One region of the Bacillus sp. N1(2025) genome, then DNA from elsewhere that is predicted to be linked to it. Evidence: riboswitches for the same ligand, from Rfam matches in the RefSeq annotation. Region 1 holds a riboswitch; each other region holds the start of a gene.

Region 1 (3,205 bases):
GCTCGGTTATATCAACGTTCGGGAACCATTTTTCAAACATTTGTGATCACCTCTGCTTCTACCTGTTTGTCTTTGATGAACCGGATCACGTTTTCTACTTCTTTTTCCTGACCGTCAATATGAATGAATAAAGAACCGTAGGCTCCGTCCTTCGTCTGTGAAATTTTCCCCTGCAGAATATTGACGTCCACATCAAAGTTTCGGATCATTTCCGTAATGAGGGGCTGCTCGGCGGCCTGCCCGACAAATGAAAGCTGAATCGTTTTTCCTGTCGCTGTTTCCTGCAGAAAATGCTGGATGGTTTCTTTCGTCTCCTCCGGTTCTGTCACCTGCTGAACGAAACGCTTGGTCATCAGTTCGCGCGGGTTTCTGAAAACTTGGAGTACTTCGCCTTCTTCAACGACTTTCCCGTTTTCCATGACGGCGACTCTGTTGCAGATTTTTCGGATGACGTGCATTTCATGGGTAATGAGCACGATCGTCAGACCGAGTCTGTCATTTATATCGGATAAAAGATCCAAAATTGAATCGGTCGTCTGCGGATCAAGCGCTGATGTCGCTTCATCGCACAGAAGGACTTTCGGATTATTGGCGAGCGCCCGGGCTATGCCGACACGCTGCTTTTGACCGCCGCTCAGCTGCGACGGATAAGATTTTTCTTTCCCCTCTAATCCGACCAGTTTAATCAATTCATCAGCGCGGCGGATCCGTTCGCTTTTTTTCACGCCGGCGATTTCCAGCGGGAACATAATGTTCTCCCGGACGGTGCGCGACCACAGAAGGTTAAAATGCTGGAAGATCATGCTGATTTCCTGGCGCGCTTTTCTCAGTCCGCGGCTGCTTACTTTATTTAATTCCGTCCCCGCGACTTCCACGGTTCCCGACGTCGGCTTTTCAAGGCCGTTCAGGAGACGGATTAAGGAACTTTTACCAGCTCCGCTATATCCTATAATTCCAAATATTTCGCCCTTTTTGATATCAAGAGTGACATCTTGGACAGCATTGACATCCCCATGCTTCGCTTTGTAAATTTTTGAAACATTTTGAAGATGGATCAAAGCAATCACCCGCCTTACACTATTCTAAGAAATCTTCCGGGTTTCTCCGCAAAAGAAAAGCCTTTCTGCATAAATGAGCAGAAAGGCTGATTGAAAAAGGCCTTTCTCTCATCTTTCAAAGCAGACCGCTTCGAGTGAATTGGCACCATTTCAACATTGTTGATGGTTGCCGGGCTTCATAGGGCACTTCCCTCCACCTCTCTTGATAAGAGAAAACATATCGTATTTTCGTCCGGAAATTCTTACTGTAGAATAGCACGGCGAATGATAAAAAGTCAATAAAATAAATATTGGAAGCTATTGTCACATAGTAGATTGGCAGTTACGGCCGTTTACTGATCGCCTGAAAAAATCCGTTTGTCAGCCAGAGGATGGCCTCCAGCTTCAGCAGAGCTCTGAATGATCCTTTCACTTTGAGTTTTCCGCTTTGGATAAGCTTTTGCAAAGAGACATCACCATGCAGGAGATGGATGATTTCCGTCTGGTTTCCGTAAAAGGTCAAATTAGATTTTTCCTTTGAAACCGACGTTTTCCTCATTTCTCCCTGTCCGTTAATTGAGACCGTTAAGGCTTCTGTTTCTCCTTGGAATGTAATCAGCAGCGTTGAGGCGTTTAATAGCGGTTTCAAAAACAGATGCTGTCCGTCATTCTCTGAAACTTCTATTTTCTCCACTCGTATAACCTCCCGTTTTAATGGCCATACATACACTTTCTCTTTTTAACGGACAGAACCCTTTATAAACCGCACGACATTTTCCTGTAAATATTGTCACATCGGGAACGTTTGCGATGTTTTTTGTTTAATCAGCTCATATAAATAGGAAACGGAGCGGAAGGCGTATCCTTTCTCAACAAGCTCTCCGCCTTTAAACAGCAAAAAGCACGGAACGCTTTCAATCTGATAGGCTTTGGCGAATGCGGGGGAATAATTCACGTTGTTTTTATAGAAGGCGGCGCCGGGCAGCATTTCTTCGACGACAGTAAGCATTTTGGACGCCAGCTGGCATGTGCCGCAAAACGGGGTGTACAAATACAGGAGATAAACGTCATCCTGAATCGATTCGAGTTCATTTTCTTGGAGTTCTTTCATGATTACCACCTCAGGTCGTTCTTTTTCAAAAATACAGTGTCAGCATCAAAGCCGGCTCTGATCAGCACAGATGCGAGATGATGGCCCGGGCACGACTCGACTTGCCTGTATGTTCTGTCTATATAAATATGGCGCGCTTCGGGAAGCTCCCGTTTCAGCTGTTTTCTTAATTTTTCTCCGGAGTCATCTGCGTCCGTTAAAATATAGACGTCTCTGTCAAACAGGCGGTCCGCCAAATCTTCCAGTTCGGTTTGGCCGATTGTTCCGTTAGTACAGACGATTTCCGCGGGTTCGATGAGCACTTCCCTGACTTTGATTTTATCAGATTTTCCTTCTACGATAATGACCTTTTCATCTCCGTTGTACATAAGCGCGTCACCTGCCGATTGTTTTAGCGTCAGATTGAAAAAGAAGGCAGTGAAATTCACCGCCAACTGTTAACACCAGCCATTCTCATAATCGCAATCGACATATTTCGGATCGCTGCCGTTTATGACATCGGCTGTTTTATAAAATTTTTGATTTTCAAATGAAAAGCCCTGTTTGAGCTCGTACTGGTCCATGCCTGTCATCTCGCCGATGGCTTCATTTTCATGAAACAAGGAAAACCGGCCGTTTTGAAAGCGGCCCGTAACGTTCTCCGTCACATCGACCTTTTGTTTATCAAAAGCCATTTTAGACACCTCCCGTTACAGATAGAATGTCCAAATGGCCCCTTTGCTATCCGATCAGTCTTCCTGTGTCATTTCGTCATATTGCTCGGAAGTCATGAGGTTTTCGATTTCTTCAGCATCAGCCGGTTCCACGACGATCATCCACGCTTTTTCATACGGAGACTCGTTTACGAATTCAGGACTGTCATCAAGGTCTTCGTTCACTTCCGTCACCGTTCCGTTAATCGGTGCGTACAGTTCGGATACGGTTTTGACGGATTCCACGCTGCCGAATGGCTCGTCCGCTTTAATTTCGGCGCCGACTTCCGGAAGCTCGACAAAGACGATGTCGCCAAGTTCGGCTTGCGCGAAATGTGTAATCCCGATACGGGCTTTTCCGTCCT
Region 2 (3,205 bases), on a different contig from region 1:
CAGAGCGCCGAGAGCGACAAAGATGCCTCCGTACAGCGTTCCTTTGGACACGCTGAGCACGCCCGCAGCAACCAGAGGGCCCACTGCATTTGCGACATTATTCATTCCGGCTGAAAAAGCTTCCCAAAACCCCGCAATCAGCAGCACAATCCCTAAAATCTTCTGTTTCCGATTCGAAATGACTCGAATATTCAGAGAACTGAATACCTTCGAGACGAGAAACGTGAAACAGAACGCGACAAACGGTACAAGCACCCAAAAACTCACGATGACCAAAAGATGCTGTAAAAACAATACTTTGTACGCGACGCCGACACCGACAATCGCCCCGACAGTGACCTCACTCGTCGACAGCGGAATGCCGAGCACATTCGCCGTGAATAACGATAGCGCCGCCGATCCGATAATAATGCAGACAATGGTGAGCGTAATGGTTTGTTCGGGAATGATTCCGCCGCTGATCGTCTTAACAACTTCACCGCCGCCGATAACCGCCCCTGACAGGACTCCGGCCGCGCAGATGATCAGCGCATACGTTTTCTTTTTAACGGCGCCGGACCCGTAAGCGACTCCCATTGAAGCCGCGGCTCCGCTGGCTCCGATATTCATGGCAAAAAACAGGCAGAATAAAATAGCGGCTAATTCCATCGTGCAGCTCCTTTATTCATGCAGTCCGCATTCTGTTTTCGCCATGCCGTTCCATCTGCCGCTCCGCAAATCTTCCGCGGTAAATGCAGGTGAAGTGCACGGTTCACAGCCGATGCTCGGATACCCCTGATCGTGGAGGATATTGTAATCCAGCTCATGCTTGGAAGTATATCTCCAGATGTCTTTCCATGTCCAATGGATCAGCGGGCATACTTTAATCGATTGAAACTTGTCGTCTTTATTCAGGAAATTCGTATTCGCCCGGCTCGGCCCTTGATCCCGGCGAAGACCGGACAGCCATGCCGGATGCCCCGCGAGCGCTTCTCTTAACGGCAGAATTTTTCTGATGTAGCAGCACTGGTTCGGTTCTCTTTCCCACAGTTTATCTCCGTGAGCCTCGGCCTGTTCCTCAAGAGTAAGGCTTGGCTTTTTCAGGATAATGTTCAGCCCCGGGTAACGCTCTTTCACTTTTTCGATCGTTTCATATGTTTCTTTAAAGTGAAGACCCGTATCAAGAAACACGATTTCCGCGTCTTTCTTTACTTTAGAAATTAAATCGATCAGGACGATGCCCTCAATCCCGAAGCTGCACGCGTAAACAAGCTGGTCTCCGTAGTGGCCGTATGCCCATTTTAAAACGGACAGCGCGCCTTTATAGGAATCGTCTTCCGGAAATGTAATCGCCGGCTCTTCCCATGTGTCATACGTTAGCATTTTTTCTTTCCTCCTCCCGGAGACAATCAAACAGCTGTTGTTTTCTGCCGGTTGTCTTATCCCTCAATCTTTTTTTCATATAAAAAACTTTCAATCCAGCGGAATGAAAGACAGTGACCCGGTATAGCCCTTATCTTCAAAATGCTGTGCATTTTTCTGGATGCGGCACCTTGCAATTCACGCAGGTTGCCGGGCGTCATCGGTCCAGTCCCTCAGCCGCTCTTGATAAGCTTTTTAGATTTGTACTAAATTTTAGCACAATTCTAACAGAAGTCAACCCGAGTTTTTTGATAGGAATAATAAAACAGGCCCTGAGGCCTGTTTTTATTGTCATTATTTTTTAAACCAATCTTTTGACTCGGGATTCAATTTCCATGATTTCAGTTTTTCAATGTCATCTGAATGTATCGTTCCGTTTGCAAGCGCGACTTCAATCAGCGTGTCATAATCCGTTAACGAGTAATAAGGAAGACCCGCTTTTTTAAAGGCTTCTTTTGCTTTCGGCAGTCCGTATGTAAAAATGGAAATGACGCCGAGGACTTCCGCGCCCTCTCTTTGAAGGGCCGCCGCAGCTTCAAGCACGCTGCCCCCGGTAGAAATCAAGTCTTCAATCACGACTGTTTTTTGTCCTTTCTTAATGGCGCCTTCTATTTGATTTCCTTTGCCGTGCGCTTTCGGTTTGCTTCTGACGTAGCACATCGGCGCGCCTGTACGATCTGCGAGAAGCGCAGCATGCGGAATGCCCGCCGTTGCAGTGCCCGCGATCATCTCCGCCTCGGGGAAATGCTCTTTCAGCAGTTTGCCGAGCCCGTCCGCCACATCATTTCTCACTTTTGGATACGACAATGTCAGACGGTTGTCACAATAGATCGGTGATAAAATGCCGCTCGCCCACGTAAACGGCTCATTCGGGCGTAAAAAGACAGCTTCAATGTGTAATAGATGTTTTGCGATAGCCTGTTTCATCGGCGAACGCCCTCCCATTCCAGTTTAATTGCTTCATATGCTTTAACGGGGTTTTCCGCTTTTGTAATTGAGCGGCCCACGACGATGGCTGACGACCCGTTTTCTTTCGCAAATGACGGAGTCGCCGTCCGGACTTGATCGTCAGCTGCGTCACTGGCCGTGCGGATGCCCGGTGTGACTGTCAGAAATGAAGGCCGGACCGCTTCATAAATGGCTTTTGTTTCATGTACCGAACATACCACTCCGTCCAGCCCGCACTCTTCCGCCATTTTGCCGTAATGCACAACCGTTTCTAACAGCGGCTTATGCAGCAGAAGCTCTTCCTTCGCCACCTGCTCTGAAGTGCTGGTCAGCTGAGTCACCGCGATTAAAGACGGTCGTTTTCTGCCTGCCGGCGTGCCTTCTTCAAGCCCCTCTAGGGCCGCCCGCATCATGCGTGCGCCCCCTGCCGCATGCACATTGACGAGATCAACGCCGAGGCCGGCAAGCCGCCTCATCGCTTTATTGACCGTAGTCGGGATATCATGAAGCTTTAAATCTAAAAATATATCACAGTTCCGTTCTTTTAATTGGTGAATGATGGCGGGGCCTTCCTGATAAAAAAGTTCCATCCCCGTTTTGACAAAAAGCCTTTCCTTTTCAAACAAGTCTAAAAACGTTAAAGTCTCTTCCCCTGATGCAAAATCAAGCGCGATGATGGGCAGGTTGTTTTTCATGTTTCCAGCTCCTTCCGATGCATTCACTTACAGATTGAAAGCCGTGTTGGCGCAGCACACGGGGGAGCTGTTCTATGATTTCCGGGCAGACGAACGGATTGACGAAGTTCGCCGTGCCGACGGCAACCGCACTCGCTCCCGCAAGGAGAAATTCTAATGCA
Region 3 (3,205 bases), on a different contig from region 1:
CCGCCTTTTGCCAGTGCGTTTTTCTCTGGCGATAAATAGGAGCCTAACGCAGAAATACAAGCATGATCATGTTTCGGCAGACTTGCGATTTCCCGTTCCATGACGCCGTAGGATTCATTCGGATAAAAAATGGATTTTAATTTTTGATAATTGAGTCCTGTTACACCCGGATTCGTTTCAAAGAGCCATTGACCTTCTTCTGTATGGCAATTCAGCCATGCATTCTTTAAACTTTCAGTTCCGGTCTCAGCTGTTATCTTTATAATCGGCGTCGTCGTGCCGGATACGATGACGATATCTCCCGGCTTTGCATCTGCACTTTTGATGGCAAGCTGTGTGTCTCCCCCGCCTGCAATCACAGGCACTCTTTCAGAAAGACCGAGAACCGCCGTTTTCTTAAACGTTAACATTCCGACAACCGTCCCAGATCGGACGAGTGAAGGAAGAATGGCAGAAGGCACACCGAAGATGTTGCATAATGTCTCTGACCACGCCTTTTTCCTTACGTCAAACAGCAGTGTTTCAGCAGCCTGTGACGGTTCATAGCTTAAAATACCGCTCAGCTCAAATGTCACCCAGTCACTGATGCTTGTGATGTACTTCACTTCTTTCCATAAAGACGGCTGTCTAGCTTTTAATCCGACAAGTTTCATGGCGGAAAATAAAGCGCTCGGAAGACGTCCGGTTTGCTGATGCACTTCTTCTTTTGCCTCAATCCCGTCTTTCCATTCACGGCCTCTGTTATCAATGTTGGGCAGACCGAGAAATGCCTTTTTATCTTTATTGATCAGAACAATTCCCTGCCTCTGGCTTGTTGAGGTGATTCCGATTAATGTAATATGAGGGCTTTTGGCAATAACCTTCCTTGCCATAGCGCTGATTTGCGTCCATAGCCCTTCCGGTGAGAAATATCGTCCGTCCGGATAAAGCGGATCCGTCACATATTCAATGTCTTCCCTTTCAAGCGCGGTCACTTCACCGCCGGCTGTCACGACCGCGACTCGCGCATTCCCCGTTCCGATGTCAAATACAAGGTAGCCTTTTTGTTCAGCCATTACAGCCTCCTCCTTCCGTTTCAAGTTCTCTTTTGTTATAAAGTTCACGTATTGAGCAGGTTTGGTCATGTTTCCATTTGAAAAGCGCTCCATTTAAAATCATCACATGATGATCTTCCACTTCAAATGTTGCACCCGCTAAATGGGGAGTCGCTAACACATTCGGCAAAGAGATCAATTCATAATCAGAAGATTCAGGCGGCTCGTGATAAAACACGTCAAGGATCGCTCCCTTAATCCGCCGTTCTTTCAGCACCCGCAGCAGCTCTTCCCTGTCTGTAACCGCCGCTCTTGACGTATTGACAAAAACAGCTCCCTGTTTCATCAATTGAAAGTGCCGGGCGCCGATAAGGCCGATGGTTTCTTCTGTGCGCGGCAAGTGAACGGAAACAATATCACTTTCAGAAAATACCCGTTCAATCGTCGTTTTTTCATACTCCCGGTTTTCATGACGGACAAATGGGTCATAGTAAAGCACCTTGCAGTCAAAAGCGGCCAATAGCCGGGCGATTCTCTGTCCGACAGCTCCGAAACCGATAAGGCCGACTGTTTTCCCCGTCAGCTCATTTCCTCTGAATTTGACGTAAGCCTGCAAATAATCACCATTCCACTTCCCGTCCTTCAGCCACTGATGGGAAGAATACGTATGACGCAAAAATGAAATCACATTTCCGATAAACATTTCAGCAACAGCCTGGGCATTGCGGGCCGGTGTAAAGAAAACGGGGATTTTTCTTTTAGTCGCCGCCGCAATATTCACATTAGACGGCATTCCTCGGCAGACACCGATAAAAGCGGTATCGGGCAATATGTCAATAACACGCTCAGACACCTCATCAAGTTCAGTAATAAGCCCCGACGCGTTTGTCTCTTGAATCATTCGGATCAATTCATCTTCCCGATAGGCCCGGCCGTGCTTCTTCCACGGCCGGTGCACAGTCCGGCCGAACAGCTCAGTCAGCTCCTTCAGCCCCTCGTCGTGATATGGTGCGGTAATTAAAACCGTCATGGTGCAAAACATCCTTTTCACATAAATTTTTTCATAAAAAAATCTCTTTCCCCAAAGAAGGAAAGAGATTCATATACCGTCTTTATGCGCTTGAAGCGCACAAATATGTATAGATCATCCTTTCCTATCTTTCAAGCATACGCTTGCTGGAATTGGCACAATAAATGTTGCCGAGGTTTCGTAGGGCCAGTCCCTCCACCTCTCTGGATAGAAAATAAAATGATGAAATTGTCAGGCTGTTTAAAAGAATAAACTCATCATAGAAAAGTCTTTCCGTGATGTCAACACTTTTTTTCTGAATTGACGTTCGATTTTGAAATGTTATAATGCTTACAATATAAACAAAGAGGAGAAATGGGCTATGAATTCTGCTGCAACACAGCCGAACGGGGTCTTTAAGTCGGTATGCTCACTAGACTGTCCCGATCAATGCGGCTTGCTTGTGACAAAAAAAGACGGAAAAATCGTTAACATTCAGGGAGACCCCGATCACCCGGTCACATCAGGGAATATTTGCAACAAAGTCAGACACATGGCTGAGCGTATTTATGATGAGAAGCGCGTAACCGTTCCGTTAAAACGGATCGGTAAAAAAGGTGAAGCCGCGTTTGCGCCTATTTCCTGGGAGGAAGCGATCAATACGATCAGTGCGCGCTGGAAAGAGCTTATTGCCGAAGAAGGAGAGGAAAGCATTCTTCCGTACAGCTTTTACGGCAATATGGGAAAACTGGCGGCAGAGGGAATGGACCGCCGTTTTTTCCATCGTCTCGGAGCGAGTCATCTCGAACGGACGATCTGCAGCAAAGCCGGTTCTGAAGGCTATAACTATACAATGGGTGAAGGAGCGGGTACTGATCCGGAGGAGACCATACATGCAAAGCTCTTTATTTTTTGGGGGATCAATGCCGTCAGCACGAATATGCATCAAGTCATGATTGCTCAAAAAGCCCGGAAAAAAGGAGCTAAAATTGTCGTTATCGATGTACATAAGAACCAAACCGGCCGGCTTGCCGATTGGTTTATTTCCATTCGCCCCGGCACAGATGCCGCACTCGCCCTCGGTATCATGCATGTCTTATTCGACGAAAACCTTCACGATGAAGCATTTCTCACAGAATACACCGAAGGCAGTGACGAATTA
Region 4 (3,205 bases), on a different contig from region 1:
TCATAGACGGAGGTAGCCCCCGGAAAGTCGCCGATTTTTGAAGGATCGCCCGTGATGGCTAAAATGTCGGTGAGCCCGAGCGTATCCAGCCCCATTAAATGTGACTGAAGGCCGATGATGTTGCGGTCTCTGCATGTAATGTGAACGAGAGAACGGATATCAAGGCGCTCTTTCAGCAATGAACCGCAGGCGGCATTGCTGATCCGCGGTGTCGCCAATGAATTGTCAGCGAGCGTCAGCGCTTCTATGCCGGTTTCTTTTAATTCAGCCGCTGCTTGCAGAAATTTGTCAAAATTCAATTTTTTCGGCGGATCAAGCTCTACGATAATTGACCGTTTTTGAGCGGCGATTTCGTTTAAACCCGGCTCGGTCCGTTCATTCCGGACGGAGATGACTTCTTCTTCCCGTCTGATTTTCACTTCTTTATCAGTGACGGGAGAAAGTCCGCGGACCGCTTCAGCCATGGCTCTGATATGGTTTGGCGTCGTACCGCAGCAGCCGCCGATAATGCGCGCGCCCTGAGTGCGGAACTGTACGGCGCTCTCCCGGAAATAGGCATCGTCCGTATCATAAACAAGCCGGCCTTCTTCTAAAGACGGAAGGCTGCTGTTCGGATAGACCGATAAATAAGCGTCACGGAAAATCGGCACTTCGGTGAGCGCTTCAATCATGTGGTACGGGCCGAGCCGGCAATTGATTCCCGTTATGTCAGCGCCGAGATCGGCAATGGACCTGAGGGCTTCCCGAAGCGGCGTTCCGTCCTGCAGCACGCCCTGTTCGTGCATGGATACGTTCAGCATAATCGGAAGTTCCGTTTCTTTTCTCGCGATCTTCAGCACTTCGCGGGCCTCTTCTAAATCATAGTATGTTTCCAGAAGCAGACCGTCCGGCTCTTCGTGCAGCAATAAATAAAGCTGCTCCCGAAAGCTGCGTTTAATCTCCTCCAGGCTGTAGGCGTTTTTGTTAAAGGTGCGGATGCCGCCCATCGTTCCCAATACATAAGCGCCGTCTGAGGAAGCGCGCGCGATTCTGACCGCCTCCTGATTGATTTTTTTCGTTTCATCCTCAAGTCCGTATCTTGAGAGCTTAATAAAATTCGCGCCGTACGTATTTGTCTGGATGATGTCTGCCCCGGCTTCCACGTAAGCCTTATGTATCCGCTTGATTTCTTCGGGCTTTGATACGTTCAGTTCCTCAAAACATCTGTCAATGCCGTAGGAATAGAGGAGAGTGCCCATCGCGCCGTCCCCGATTAAAATCCGTTCTTCTAAGTCTTGTAATAGTCCCATTGTTTGCCTCCTTCATCACATTCAGCAAGGAAAAAAGAGAAATAAAAAAAGTCTTCTTAAGAAGAAGACTTTGTAATCATTTGTCTCTCTTCTTATCTTCCAAGCTGTTTTTAGCTTGCTGGATTTAGCACCTTGGTCATGGTTTGGGTAAACCACTACACCGGTTGCTGAAGCGTCGTCGGGCCAGTCCCTCGGCTTCTCTTGATAAGAACGTTCATGTAATTGTCATGGGTTTCCAAAACTTAACTGTGAAAATCCCTTTCTCCAAATTTACCGAAAATAGAGACAATAATCAATAGGAATCACATAATTTATCTAAAATTAATAAATTGAACGTCAATCGGCAGGTCTGCTCCGCGGACGGCTGCAATAATCTGCTGCAGATCATCTTTATTTTTTCCGGTGACGCGCACTTGGTCGTCCTGAATCTGCGACTTGACCTTCAAGCCGGAGTTTTTAATCACCGCGTTGATTTTTTTGGCATTGTCTTTATCAATGCCCTGTACAAGCTTCGCGCGCTGGCGCACCGTGCCTCCAGTTGCATTTTCGATTTTGCCGTATTCAATGTTTTTCGTCGGCACGTCCCGTTTGATCAGCTTGCCGCTCAGCACATCTTTGAGCTGATTCAGTTTAAACTCGTCATCAGAAATCAGGACAAGTTCTTCCTTTTCTAACTTCACATCGCTTTTCGATCCTTTAAAGTCATAGCGCGTGCCGATTTCTTTCAGCGTCATCTGAATCGCATTCTGCACTTCGGGAAATTCAACTTTGGATACAATATCAAAAGAACTTTCTTTTGCCATGAGAAAACCTCCTATAACATTTCACTTATGAGTTGATTATAGTAGAATAAAGAGAAATGTCCAACAGCATAAAGCATGAATTTATGCATATTGGAAAAAATGAGAAAAACATCAGCCTCATACGGGCGAATCAGGAAGGACGATAACATGAGACCAGGGCAGCAGCTCACGCTTAGTATAGATCACCAAACCGATTTCGGTTATTTTTTAACCGACGGCGAGGATACGGTTCTTTTACATAACAGTGAAATCACAGAGGATATCGAAGACAGAGATGAAGTGGACGTATTTATTTACGTCGATCATCAGGAAAGACTCGCGGCGACGATGAAAAAGCCGCTCATCAGCTTTTATGACTACGGATGGGTGGAAGTGACGGACGCTGTGGAAGATATGGGCGTATTCGTCGACGTCGGTCTGTCAAAAGACGCGCTCGTCGCAACGGAGCACCTGCCTCCGTACAAATCCGTCTGGCCGCAAAAAGGAGACAGACTGTATTGCATGCTGAAGGTGACAAGCCGCGGGCGCATGTTTGCCAAACCGGCGCCTGAGGATATCATCAGTGAATTATTTACGGATGCAGAGGAAGACGTCATGAATAAAGACCTGACAGGCACGGTGTACAGACTGATTGCATCAGGATCTTTTCTGATTACCGATGAAGGCATCCGCGCGTTTATTCACCCTTCAGAAAGAAAAGAAGAGCCGAGACTCGGCAGCCGCGTGACAGGGCGTGTCATCGAGGTAAAGGAAGACGGCTCCGTCAACATGTCCCTGCTGCCGAGAAAGCAGGATGCGCTTTCGGTTGACGCGGAAGAGATTCTGACCTACCTGAGATCAAGAAACGGCGCGATGCCTTACGGAGACAAAAGCCATCCTGACGATATCCGCGAACGGTTTCATTTAAGCAAAGCCGCCTTTAAGCGGGCGCTCGGGCACCTGATGAAAAACGGCAAAGTGTATCAGAAAGACGGCTGGACATACGAAAAACAATAAATGTTCTGCAAAAACATCGGTGAACCAAAACCGATGTTTTTTATTTTCTCAAAAGCTGCTATATTCCTCATTTGTTTAACATCCTGTTTTATTGAAATAAAATATTCTGACATCCGA

The links. A riboswitch is a leader RNA that binds a small molecule or an ion and turns the genes downstream of it on or off. The one in region 1 is predicted to bind S-adenosylmethionine.
Region 2: it holds a riboswitch for S-adenosylmethionine, as region 1 does, so the genes downstream of both, ACNFN4_RS15410 (phosphoadenylyl-sulfate reductase) here and metN (methionine ABC transporter ATP-binding protein MetN) in region 1, are expected to answer to the same signal.
Region 3: it holds a riboswitch for S-adenosylmethionine, as region 1 does, so the genes downstream of both, ACNFN4_RS18485 (2-hydroxyacid dehydrogenase) here and metN (methionine ABC transporter ATP-binding protein MetN) in region 1, are expected to answer to the same signal.
Region 4: it holds a riboswitch for S-adenosylmethionine, as region 1 does, so the genes downstream of both, ACNFN4_RS11550 (bifunctional homocysteine S-methyltransferase/methylenetetrahydrofolate reductase) here and metN (methionine ABC transporter ATP-binding protein MetN) in region 1, are expected to answer to the same signal.

The regions. Positions count from the first base shown of each region.
Region 1 covers NZ_JBLTJB010000003.1:260,408-263,612, reverse strand. Annotated here, with positions in the region: gene ACNFN4_RS09110 (methionine ABC transporter permease) at 1-40, opposite strand, end outside; gene metN (methionine ABC transporter ATP-binding protein MetN) at 33-1,058, opposite strand; SAM riboswitch class I at 1,164-1,270, opposite strand; gene ACNFN4_RS09100 (SCP2 sterol-binding domain-containing protein) at 1,381-1,731, opposite strand; gene ACNFN4_RS09095 (thioredoxin family protein) at 1,828-2,148, opposite strand; gene ACNFN4_RS09090 (toprim domain-containing protein) at 2,151-2,516, opposite strand; gene ACNFN4_RS09085 (YusG family protein) at 2,586-2,822, opposite strand; gene gcvH (glycine cleavage system protein GcvH) at 2,877-3,205, opposite strand, start outside.
Region 2 covers NZ_JBLTJB010000006.1:255,144-258,348, reverse strand. Annotated here, with positions in the region: gene ACNFN4_RS15415 (inorganic phosphate transporter) at 1-648, opposite strand, end outside; gene ACNFN4_RS15410 (phosphoadenylyl-sulfate reductase) at 661-1,362, opposite strand; SAM riboswitch class I at 1,490-1,594, opposite strand; gene pyrE (orotate phosphoribosyltransferase) at 1,696-2,328, opposite strand; gene pyrF (orotidine-5'-phosphate decarboxylase) at 2,325-3,044, opposite strand; gene ACNFN4_RS15395 (dihydroorotate dehydrogenase) at 3,013-3,205, opposite strand, start outside.
Region 3 covers NZ_JBLTJB010000010.1:89,601-92,805, reverse strand. Annotated here, with positions in the region: gene ACNFN4_RS18490 (FGGY-family carbohydrate kinase) at 1-1,055, opposite strand, end outside; gene ACNFN4_RS18485 (2-hydroxyacid dehydrogenase) at 1,048-2,064, opposite strand; SAM riboswitch class I at 2,186-2,278, opposite strand; gene ACNFN4_RS18480 (molybdopterin oxidoreductase family protein) at 2,426-3,205, shown strand, end outside.
Region 4 covers NZ_JBLTJB010000004.1:226,583-229,787, reverse strand. Annotated here, with positions in the region: gene ACNFN4_RS11550 (bifunctional homocysteine S-methyltransferase/methylenetetrahydrofolate reductase) at 1-1,289, opposite strand, end outside; SAM riboswitch class I at 1,379-1,500, opposite strand; gene ACNFN4_RS11545 (YajQ family cyclic di-GMP-binding protein) at 1,601-2,092, opposite strand; gene ACNFN4_RS11540 (CvfB family protein) at 2,192-3,088, shown strand.